Linked DNA regions of Immundisolibacter sp.. The protein of the gene in region 1 interacts with the protein of each later gene in a pairwise test. Links are inferred from orthologs where the notes say so. Each region holds a gene or a part of one and is shown in the gene's direction. Other genes may lie near its edges.

Region 1 (6,143 bases):
GGCCGCACCTTGTCGATGGCGGCGTGCTGGGCATCCAGCACGATCTCGTACAGGGCCTTTTGTTCCGGGCTGAAGCGGCCGTTGATGGGGAAGGTGCGCGTGATGTCGGCGGCGTAGCAGTCCAGCTCGCAGCCGGCGTCGATCAGCAGCAGCTCGCCGTCGTTCAGGCGGGCGTTGTTTTCCACGTAATGCAGGATGCAGCCGTTGGCGCCGCCCCCGACGATCGGCTCGTAGGCCGGCAGGCGCGCGCCCTGGCGGATGAACTCGTGCCGCAGCTCGGCCTCGATCTGGTACTCCCACATGCCCGGCCGGCACACGCGCATGGCGCGGCAGTGAGCGGCGGCAGAAATGTCGGCCGCACGGCGCATCACCTTCATCTCGGCCGCGCTCTTGAACAGGCGCAGGTCGTGCAGCAGATGACCCAGGTCCGCGAACTCGCTGGGCACGTGCACACCCGCGCGGCTCTTGCTGCGCAGGCTGTTGACCCAGCCGAGCACGCGCTGGTCGAACTCGCTGTGCGCGCCCAGGCTGTAGAACACCTTGCCGCGGTTCTCCAGCAGGCCGGGCATGATGTCGTCCAGATCGGCGATCGGGAACGCATCGTCGGCGCCGAAGTGCTCGCGTGCACCTTCCGGTCCGGCGCGGCGGCCGGTCCAGGTCTCCTTGGCCGGGTCGCGCTCGCGGCAGAACAGGATGTACTCACCCTGTGGCCGGCCCGGGATCAGCACCGCCACCGCCTCGGGCTCGGCAAAGCCGGTCAGGTACTGAAAATCGCTGTCCGGGCGAAACGGAAACTCCGTGTCGCGGTTGCGCAGGTGGTGCGGATTGGTCGGGACGATGGCGATGCCGCCGTCCATCTGCTGCATCAGGGCGCGGCGGCGGGCGGCGAATTCTTTGGGGGACATGGCGTGGCTGGCGGCTGGTTGATGGCGGTGCGGGCGGGTCCGGTGCGCGTGCAGCCCGGCCGTGCTGGCCGGAAAATATCCGGTACGGCATTTTGCGGCCGGCTTGGTAGATCATAGCCGGCCCCCGTCCACGTCGGGCATCCCGGGAGCACAGACCATGGCACAGCAGGACGAGGCGCTGGCGGCACTGGAAGAATGCCTGCAGGCCGCTGTGCAGCGGGTCGAGGGCTTCGTGCTGGAGTACCGGGCCATGCGCGCCCGGCATCAGCAGCTGCTTGCCGAGCGCGCCGATCTGATGGACAAGGCCAACGCCGCGCGCAGCCGGGTCGAGACCATGATCGCGCGCCTGAAGAACATGGAGCAGCCATGAGCAGGGACAGCGGGGGCGTGGCGGTGCGCGTGCTCGAGCGCGAGTACGTGATCGCCGCATCCGGCGAACAGCGCGACGCGGTGCTCGCCAGCGCTGATTACCTAAACGAGCGGCTGCGGGAGCTGCGCCGCGGCGGGCGGGTGGTCGGCAACGACCGCCTGCTGGTGCTGGTGGCCCTGAACGTGGTCAACGAGCTGCTGCAGGAACGCGGCGCCCGCCGGGATCAAGCGGCCGCCATCGAACGGCTGGGCGCGCTCGCGGCGCGCCTGACCGCCGCCCTCGGCACACTTGAGCCGACGCCCCATTCCGGGTAATCATTGGCACGGGTTCCACTGCGGTGTTCGTGAGTGGATCAATCATTTTCTTGAACCACAAAGCGCAAGCTTTGGAAGCTGTTCGCCGGCCTGTGTGCAGGACCGCCCTGGTAGCGGGAAGCCTGATGGCCGGCCCCTGCTTCCACCTTGAACCATCAGGTTCAAGAGTGACGAACCGCAACGGCACAAGTGGTGGAACCCGCTGATTTCCCGGCCCTCGGCGCCCCGGCGCCGCCGGCCAACCTGCCCGCCCTGCGCCGCAGCCTGCGCGCCGGGCGCCGGCAGATCGGCCGATCCGCGCGCCGCTTGGCCAGTGCTGCCGTTGCCCGAAAATTGTCGACCCTGCCGGCGTTTCAGCGCGCATCGCGCGTGGCCGGCTACTGGCCGGCCGATGGCGAGATCGATCCGCTGCCCGCTCTGGCGCGCGCCTTCGCGGCCGGCAAGGCCTGCTACCTGCCGGTGCTTTGCCCGCAGCGGGATGGGCATCTGTATTTCGCGCGCTGGTGGCCGGGGGCGCCGCTGCGCCGCAACCGCTTCGGCATCGCCGAGCCGGTCGCCCCGCGCCGGGCCTGGCTGGCGCCGCGCATGCTGGACCTGGTGCTGGTGCCGCTGGTGGCTTTCGACATGGCCGGCAATCGCCTGGGCATGGGCGGTGGCTACTACGACCGCAGCTTCGCCTTCGTGCGCCTGGCTTGCTGGCGCCGGCCGCGCCTGGTCGGTGTTGCCTTCGACCGCCAGCGCGTTGCGGGCCTGCCGCGACGGCCCTGGGACGTGCCGCTGGACGCCGTGATCACCGAGCGCCACCGCCATTCCTTCAGGCCGCTTTGAGGCGCCCGGGCGCCATGCTCTAATGCCGGCCCGCGAGGTCCCATCACTCATCCGTCAGCCGGGGATCAATTCATGTCCGACAGCTACCTGTTCACTTCGGAGTCGGTGTCCGAAGGCCATCCCGACAAGATCTGCGACCAGATTTCGGACGCCATCCTGGACGCCTACCTGGCGCAGGATCCGGACGCCCGCGTGGCCTGCGAGACCCTGACCAAGACCGGCCTGGCCTTGGTGGCGGGCGAGATCAAGGTCAAGAAGGGCGTCTTCATCGAGACCGAGGAAATCATCCGCGGCGTGATCAAGGACATCGGCTACACCAGCTCGGACATGGGCTTCGACTGGGAGACCTGCGCGGTCATCAACGCGCTGGGCAAGCAGTCGAAACACATCAACCAGGGCGTCGACCGGCCCGATCCGGAAGACATGGGCGCCGGTGACCAGGGCCTGATGTTCGGCTACGCCTGCCGCGAGACCGACGTGCTGATGCCGGCGCCGATCACCTACGCGCACCGGCTGGTGCGCCGCCAGGCCGAGCTGCGCAAGAACGGTACGCTGCCGTGGCTGCGCCCGGACGCCAAGAGCCAGGTCAGCTTCCTGTACGAGGGTGGCCGCCCGGTGCACATCGACACCGTGGTGCTGTCCACCCAGCACGCGCCCGGCATCGAGCAGTCGGATATCCGCGAGGCGGTGATCGAGCAGATCATCAAGCCGGTGCTGGGCGACTGGCTGGCCGATCAGCCGACCATCCACGTCAACCCGACTGGATGCTTCGAGATCGGCGGGCCGATGGGCGATGCGGGTCTTACCGGGCGCAAGATCATCGTCGACACCTACGGCGGCATGGCCCGCCACGGCGGCGGCGCGTTCTCCGGCAAGGATCCGTCCAAGGTCGACCGTTCCGCCGCCTACGCCGCCCGCTACGTGGCCAAGAACATCGTCGCCGCGGGTCTTGCCGAGCGCTGCGAGGTGCAGGTGTCGTACGCCATCGGCGTGGCCGAACCGACCTCGATCATGGTCGATACCTTTGGCACCGGCCAGGTCAGCAACGTCACCCTGACGCGGCTGGTGCGCGAGCACTTCGACCTGCGCCCGGCCGGCATCCTGCGCATGCTGGACCTGAAGCGGCCGATCTATCGCGCCACCGCCTCGTATGGTCACTTCGGCCGCGACGAGGCAGATTTCACCTGGGAGCGCACCGACCGCGCCGACGCCTTGCGCGCCGCGGCCAACTGAGGGTCGGTCAGAGCTCGGCGCTGCCGGCCGGCTGCACATTGCTGCTGGCGAGCGCGCGCAGCGCTGCCGCCAGTCGCGGATCGGCAGTGGTTTTGGCCACTGTTTCGAGGTGTTCCCGGCTGGCGGTGCTGAGCGGTACCGGCAGCGGCGGCGCAGCGGATGGTGCCGCGCCGGTGGCCGTGGCCACGTGCACCTGCACCGCGTCGACCGGGCCGTAGGGCCAGTCGGCCAGCTGCCGGCACAGCTGCGGCGCCATGAAACGCAGGCGCGTCGCCCAGGCGCTGCCGCTGACGCCCAGACGCAGACGGCCGCGGTCCAGGGCCGCGCTGCGCAGCGCGGCGGCGAGGTCTGCCGGCAGGCGCTGCCGCAGCTGCGCCAGCAGTCTGGCGTGTTCCTCGCTCGCATGCAGCAGCTGCGCAAGCGGTCCGCCGGCAGCCGCCAGCAGCTTGTGAAGGTGTTGCTGGGAACCCATAATGCCTGCCCCCGGTCCGGCCTCCCATGGCTTGGCGACCGCCCGGATTATAGTGTTCCGCGATGATCAGCCTGCATATTCACTGGCTCCGCACCGGCGGCCAGCGCAGCCTCAGTCTGCACGGACCTACCCTGCTGGCGCTCGGCGGCCTGGTGCTGGGCGCCCTGGCCGGCAGTTTTGCGCTGGGCGCGAGCCTGCCGCTGGCCGAAGCGCTGCGCGACCGCAAGGCCGTTCGCCACGAGCTGCGCGCGCAGCGCTCGCGGCTGGACGACACGCTGCTCAGCGCACGCGCCCAGGCGCAGGCCCTCGCCAGCCGACTGGGTGAACTGCAGGGCCGCCTGACGCAGCTGGAGGCCGTCGGCCAGCGCGTAAGCGAAGCGGCCCGGCTGGCGCCGGATGCCTTCGATTTCGACGCCCCGCTGACCAGCGGTCCGGCCGGCGAGCAGCCCTTCGCGGTGGTCGATTTCGTGGCTGAGCTGGACGGTTTGTCGCGCCAGATCGACCGCCGCGCGGCGCAATTTTCGGTGCTCGACCGGGTCATCGGCGCCGGCCTCGTCGAGCGCGGCCCGCAGCTGCCCTCGCCGGTGCCGGGCGCGCAGCTGTCGTCGTACTTCGGCAGCCGCAGCGACCCGTTCAGCGGCCGGCGGGAGTTTCACCCCGGCATCGATTTTCGTGCCCCGCAGGGCGCACCCATCCAGGCCATGGCGGCCGGCGTGGTGGTCGGCAGCGGCTGGGAAAGCGGCTACGGCAACGTCGTCGAGATCGATCACGGCAACGGTTTCCGCACCCGGTATGCCCACAATCAGGCCAATCTGGTTACCAAAGGTCAGACAGTGAAACGCAGTCAGCTCATCGCCCGCGTCGGCCGCACCGGCCACGCCACCGGCTCGCATGTGCACCTCGAGGTGCTGCGCGGCGGTCGACTCATGGATCCGGCCGATTATTTGGGTGCGCTGGCGGCCGGCGAGCCGCTGCGCACGGCCACCCGCTGAGGCCGGCCACATGCTCCAGTCCCTAGTGCGGCGCATCGTCGGCAGCCGCAACCAGCGCGAAGTGAAGCGCTATTTCAAGTCCGTCGGGCGCATCAATGCGCTGGCGCCGCAGTTCGAAGCGCTGACCGACGCTGAGCTTCGGCAATGGACCGATACCCTCAAGCAGCGCCACGCCAACGGCGAAACGCTGGACCAGCTGCTGCCGGAAGCCTTCGCCCTGGTGCGCGAGGCGGCCGGCCGGGTGCTGGGCATGCGCCATTTCGACGTGCAGCTGGTCGGCGGCATGGTGCTGCACGAGGGCAAGATCGCCGAGATGCGCACCGGCGAGGGCAAGACCCTGGTCGCCACGCTGCCGGCCTACCTGAACGCGCTGGCCGGCAAGGGCGTGCACGTGGTGACGGTGAACGACTACCTGGCGCGCCGTGATGGCGCCTGGATGGGCCGGGTGTACGAGTTCCTGGGCCTGACCACCGGCATCATCGTGTCGAACCTGGACCAGGCGGCGCGTCAGGCCGCCTACGCGGCCGACATCACCTACGGCACCAACAACGAGTTCGGCTTCGACTACCTGCGCGACAACATGGCCTTCACGGCTGCCGACCGTGTGCAGCGCAGAAGCTACGGCATCATCGACGAAGTGGACTCGATCCTCATCGACGAGGCGCGCACGCCGCTGATCATCTCCGGCCCGTCCGAGGGCAGCACCGAGCTGTACGCCAAGGTCAACGCGCTGATTCCGCGCCTGACGCGCCAGACCGAACCGGACGGCCCGGGCGACTACCACGTCGACGAGAAAACCCGTCAGGTGCTGCTGACCGATGCCGGTCACGAGCACGCCGAGCAGCTGCTGGCCAAGGCCGGCCTGCTGGGCGAGGGCGAGAGCCTGTACGACGCCGCCAATATCACCCTGATGCATCACCTGAACGCCGCGCTGCGCGCCCACGCGCTGTTCCAGCGCGACGTGCATTACGTGGTCAACAACGGCGAAGTGATCATCGTGGACGAGTTCACCGGGCGGCTGATGCCCGG
Region 2 (4,926 bases), on another replicon or contig:
CGACACCGTGGCCCTGTTCAGGCGCCTGCTGGGCGACTACGCGCAGGAAAAATCCCTCGAGCCGATCGACATCGCAGCCGCCCTGGCGGTGGTGGTACAGGGCAGCGAGCCCCTGCTGCTGGCGCCCGAACGGCCGCAACCGAAGGCATTCAAACCGCGGCAGGATGGCCCGGCCCCGACGCGTGAGCGCTTCCGTGACAGCGCCCCCGGCGAGCGCCGCCCGCCGCGTGGTGCCCCCGCCCCCGACGAGCACCTGGAGTCGTACCGGGTGGAGGTCGGCAGCAGCCACGGTATGAAGCCGTCGAACCTGGTCGGCGCCATCGCCAACGAGATCGGCCTCGACAGCAAGTTCATCGGCCGCATCGAAATCTACGACCACCACAGCACGGTCGACCTGCCGCAAGGCTTGCCGAAAGACCTGATGGCGATCCTGAAGCGCACCCGCGTGGCCGGCCAGCCGCTGGCCATCAGCCGCGTCGCCGACGGCGCGCCGATTGCCAATCCCTACAAGAGTCCGCGCCCGTCGCGCGGCCCGGCAGCGGAAGGCGCCCCGCGACCGTTCAAGCCGCGGCCGGCCGGCGACAAGGCCTTCAAGCCGAAGGCCAAGACCGGCTACCCCAAGCGCAAGCCGGGGGATGGGCCGGCTCGATAGCGGCGCATACGGCGCGCGCTGATCGCCTGGCATAGCCGGGCTCTACAGTTGTCCGATGGCTGACAGGATCGGCAGCTTGCAGCCATCGATTTTGGCGGCGCCGGTCCTTTCCAATCCGCACAGGCGCCTGAGACCAGATTCAGGAGCCCCGGAGTCTTGAGCGTCACGGTCATGTCCTGATGATCCCACCGGCGCTCACAGGACCCTTCGCTGGAATCGCTCCCCTTGCCTTGGACTGGCGCACCGAGCTGCCGGCCGGGCAGGGCGCCGGGCGGCGTTTTCCGGGAGGCTTTTCGAGAACGTCTTTCGCGGGGCGCCCGCTAGAGACTCACGCCATTTCAATCGCCTGCGCGATCGATGCGTTGGGGCATCGTGCCTTTCCTTCGGTCATGCCTTCGGCGGCGAGGGATTGATCAGTGGTTCCCCAGCGCTTGGTCAAAGGGCGTCTTGCCGCATCCGTTGCGCCAAAGCCTCGGCACTTTCCTTGCGCTCGCTGTAGCGATCCACCAAATACGGCGCCACGTCGCGGGTGAGCAGCGTGAACTTCATCAGTTCTTCCATCACATCCACGATGCGGTCGTAGTAGGGCGAGGGCTTCATGCGCCCGGCCTCGTCGAACTCTTGGTATGCCTTGGCAACCGAGGACTGGTTAGGGATCGTCAGCATCCGCATCCAGCGGCCCAACAGGCGCATCTGGTTGACCGCGTTGAAGGACTGTGAGCCACCCGAGACCTGCATGACCGCCAGCGTCTTGCCTTGGGTGGGGCGCACTACGCCGATGGATAGCGGAATCCAGTCGATCTGCGTCTTCATCAGGCCGGTCATCGCGCCGTGGCGCTCGGGCGAACTCCACACCAAGCCTTCGGCCCATTGCACCAGCTCGTGCAGTTCCCTGACCTTCGGGTGATCGGCGGGGGCATCGTCCACCAGCGGCAGGCCCGAGGGGTTGAACATACGCGTCTCGCCGCCGAGCGCCCGCAGGATGCGCGCCGCTTCTTCGGCAGCCAGGCGGCTGTATGAGCGTTCGCGCAGCGAGCCGTAGAGCAGCAGGAAGCGCGGCGCGTGCGTGGCGCGCCGGGGTGCCAGCAGCCGCTGGGCATCGGGTTGCTGGAACAGCGCGCTGTCGATATTGGGCAGGTCGATGCTGGACTCAGACACGGCGGCCTCCCGCATCGACGACGGCTTCGCCGTCTTCCTTGTTGAATGCGCCACGCTGGGGCTGGGGAAGAATGTCCAGCACGGTTTCCGAAGGTCGGCACAGCCGTGTGCCCAGCGGCGTGACGACGATGGGCCGGTTGATGAGGATGGGGTGTTCAAGCATGAAGTCGATCAATTGCTCGTCGCTCCATTTCGGATCATCGAGGCCGAGTTCGGCGTAGGGCGTGCCTTTCGCGCGCAGCAGCGCGCGCACCGGTATGCCCATCGCGGCGATCAGGCGGTGCAGCGTTTCACGGTCGGGTGGCGTCTTCAGATACTCGATGATCGTGGGCTCCTCGCCGCTGTTGCGGATCAGGGCCAGCACGTTGCGCGAGGTGCCACAGGCGGGGTTGTGGTAGATGGTGATCTGGCTCATGTCACGGCCTCGATGGGGTGGCAGGGGAAGGCGCGCCGCTGAGCCGCCACCGGCGGCCCAGCCGCAAGGCAAGCTGCACCAGCAGGATGAGCACCGGCACGGCCCGATCACCGTGGTGAAGGCGACCGGCGAGGCCAGGCCGAACGAGGCGACGGCCACGGCGATGGCCTGCTCGAAGTTGTTGCCCGCGGCAGTGAAGGCGATGGCGGTGGTGCGCGGATAGTCGGCCTGGATCAGCCGGCCCATGAAGAAGCTGGGCAGGTTCACCGCGGAGGCCACCGCAGCACGAAAAACCCAACAAAAAAGGGGTCAGGCGTGAGCCTAACCCCTTGTTCTTAATGGTGGGCCGCGTAGGGCTCGAACCTACGACCCGCTGATTAAGAGTCAGCTGCTCTACCAACTGAGCTAGCGGCCCGAAACTCAAACATCAAACATCAAACTGGCATCAAACTGGGGTGAGCGATGGGGATCGAACCCACGACCACCGGAATCACAATCCGGGGCTCTACCGACTGAGCTACGCTCACCATAAACCTGTGGCGACATGGCGCGCCCGGCAGGATTCGAACCTGCGACCGACGGCTTAGAAGGCCGTTGCTCTGTCCTGGCTGAGCTACGGGCGCAGCGAACCCGAAACCTGCCCCAATCCTGCCGCGACGAACTGGTCGGGGTAGAGAGATTCGAACTCCCGACATCCAGCACCCAAAGCTGGCGCGCTACCAGACTGCGCCATACCCCGAGATTTCGCCTGGCCCGCACCGTTGCGCGGGGCGCGAACTATACAGCGCGGCTCGGCGGAGGGTCAACGCGTCCGGGCGGGGCACCGACAAGCTGTTAGAATTCGCCGCCCTTGAAATCTCCCGTCTACCCCATCCTGAATCACACCATGGCCACTGAACGCACCCTGTCCATCATCAAGCCCGATGCCGTCGCCAAGAACGTCATTGGCGCCATCTATTCCCGTTTCGAGCAGGCCGGCCTGAAGATCATCGCCGCCCGCATGGAGCATCTGAGCCGCGAGCGTGCCGAGGGCTTCTACGCCGTGCATCGCGAGCGGCCGTTCTTCAAGGACCTGGTCGCCTTCATGACCACCGGCCCGGTAATGATCCAGGTGCTGGAGGGCGACAACGCGGTTGCCAGACACCGCGAGCTGATGGGTGCCACCGATCCGGCCAAGGCCGCGCCGGGCACCATTCGCGCCGACTTTGCCAGCAACATCGAAGAAAACGCCGTTCACGGTTCCGACAGCGTCGAGAATGCCGCGACCGAGATCGCCTATTTCTTCGAGCCCGGGCAAATCTGCCCGCGCACGCGCTAAGCCCCGGACGTCTTGGACGCGACCTGCACCAAACCCAACCTGCTGGACCTGGATCGCCCGGGTCTGGCCGGTTTGCTGACGCAGCTGGGCGAGAAGCCGTTTCGGGCCGATCAGCTGCTGCAGTGGCTGCATGCGCGTGGCTGCGACGATTTCGCGGCCATGACCAATTTGAGCAAGGCGCTGCGCGAACGGCTGGCGCAGGAAACCGAAATTCGGGTGCCTGAAGTCACTGCCGACCAGCAGGCGGCGGACGGCACCCGCAAATGGCTGCTGCGCCTGCCCGGCGGCAGTGCCATCGAGACGGTGTACATCCCCGAGACGCGCCGCGGCACGCTGTGCGTGTCCTCGCAGGTCGGCTGCCAGCTCAACTGCAGCTTCTGCCAGACCGCCCAGCAGGGCTTCAACCGCAACCTGAGCACGGGCGAGATCCTGGGCCAGATGTGGACCGCCAGCCGGCTGCTGCCGCCGCACCCGGTGCGTGAGAAGCCCATCACCAACGTCGTGTTCATGGGCATGGGCGAGCCGCTGCTGAACTTCGACAACGTGGTGGCCGCCATCCGCGTGCTGCTGGACGACCTGGCCTACGGTCTGTCCAAGCGGCGCGTTACGGTCAGCACCGCCGGCGTGGTGCCGATGATCGACCGCCTGCGCGAGGAATGCCCGGTGGCGCTGGCCGTGTCGCTGCATGCGCCGGACGACGCGCTGCGTGACGAACTGGTGCCGCTGAACCGGCGCTACCCGATCGCCGAACTGCTGGACGCCTGCCGCCGTTACGTGGCCGGGGACGATCGCCGCCGCGTCACCTTCGAGTACACGCTGCTGGCCGGCGTCAACGACCACCCGGCGCAGGCCAAGGCATTGGCCAAGCTGCTCGCGCGCGTGCCGGCCAAGGTCAACCTGATTCCGTACAACCCGGTCGCCGGCCTGCCCTACGAGACCTCGCCCCCGGAGGCGGTCGCGAAATTCCGCGACGAGGTGCTGCGTCACGGCCTGGTCGCCACGGTCCGTAAGACCCGCGGCGACGGCATCGACGGCGCCTGTGGTCAGCTTGCGGGCAAGGTGCTGCCGCGCCAGCGGCGCAGCACGCACGTGCCTGTGGTGGTCTGAGTCCGATGCCCAGGCAGGTCGCAGTCTCGATCGCCGCCCTGGTCCTGGCCGGTTGCGCCAGCACGCGCGATCCGGCGCTGCGGGACGCGTCCGGCGGTGAACTGGCGATCGACATGGACACCTGCAGCCGTGTTGCCAGCGATCCGGAGCGCAAGCTGAGCAAGAACGAGCGCCTGTCCGAGCTGCGCATGGCGCTGGGCGCAGGTTACCTGCAGGAGGGGGCGCTCGATGTGGCGCTGCGGGAGCTGGAGCAGAGCCTGCAGCTGAACCCGCGCA

What was found. The genes of interacting proteins can lie anywhere in the genome.
Region 2: the proteins of H5U26_RS02275 (region 1) and ndk interact in binary tests that used the Escherichia coli proteins (3 or more experiments, as listed by UniProt). The link is inferred for Immundisolibacter sp. from one-to-one orthologs.

What each region holds. Positions count from the first base shown.
Region 1 is NZ_JACIZD010000001.1:469,177-475,319, forward strand. The notes cover bases 773-3,597. They hold H5U26_RS02275 (5-formyltetrahydrofolate cyclo-ligase), read left to right. Parts: upstream 773-1,778; coding sequence 1,779-2,417; downstream 2,418-3,597. Other genes in these bases: pepP (Xaa-Pro aminopeptidase), read right to left, coding at 773-905; H5U26_RS02260 (hypothetical protein), read left to right, coding at 1,063-1,275; zapA (cell division protein ZapA), read left to right, coding at 1,272-1,589; metK (methionine adenosyltransferase), read left to right, coding at 2,490-3,597. Also shown: more of pepP, read right to left, coding at 1-772; more of metK, read left to right, coding at 3,598-3,650; H5U26_RS02285 (DciA family protein), read right to left, coding at 3,658-4,122; H5U26_RS02290 (M23 family metallopeptidase), read left to right, coding at 4,185-5,114; preprotein translocase subunit SecA, read left to right, coding at 5,125-6,143. UniProt on the Escherichia coli protein: Involved in the removal of 5-formyltetrahydrofolate.
Region 2 is NZ_JACIZD010000008.1:58,908-63,833, reverse strand. The notes cover bases 1,954-4,827. They hold ndk (nucleoside-diphosphate kinase), read left to right. Parts: upstream 1,954-3,111; coding sequence 3,112-3,543; downstream 3,544-4,827. Other genes in these bases: pilW (type IV pilus biogenesis/stability protein PilW), read left to right, coding at 4,656-4,827; rlmN (23S rRNA (adenine(2503)-C(2))-methyltransferase RlmN), read left to right, coding at 3,556-4,650; arsC (arsenate reductase (glutaredoxin)), read right to left, coding at 1,954-2,225. In the rest of the region: H5U26_RS10435 (DEAD/DEAH box helicase), read left to right, coding at 1-652; arsenical resistance protein ArsH, read right to left, coding at 1,088-1,810; more of arsC, read right to left, coding at 1,803-1,953; more of pilW, read left to right, coding at 4,828-4,926. UniProt on the Escherichia coli protein: Major role in the synthesis of nucleoside triphosphates other than ATP. The ATP gamma phosphate is transferred to the NDP beta phosphate via a ping-pong mechanism, using a phosphorylated active-site intermediate.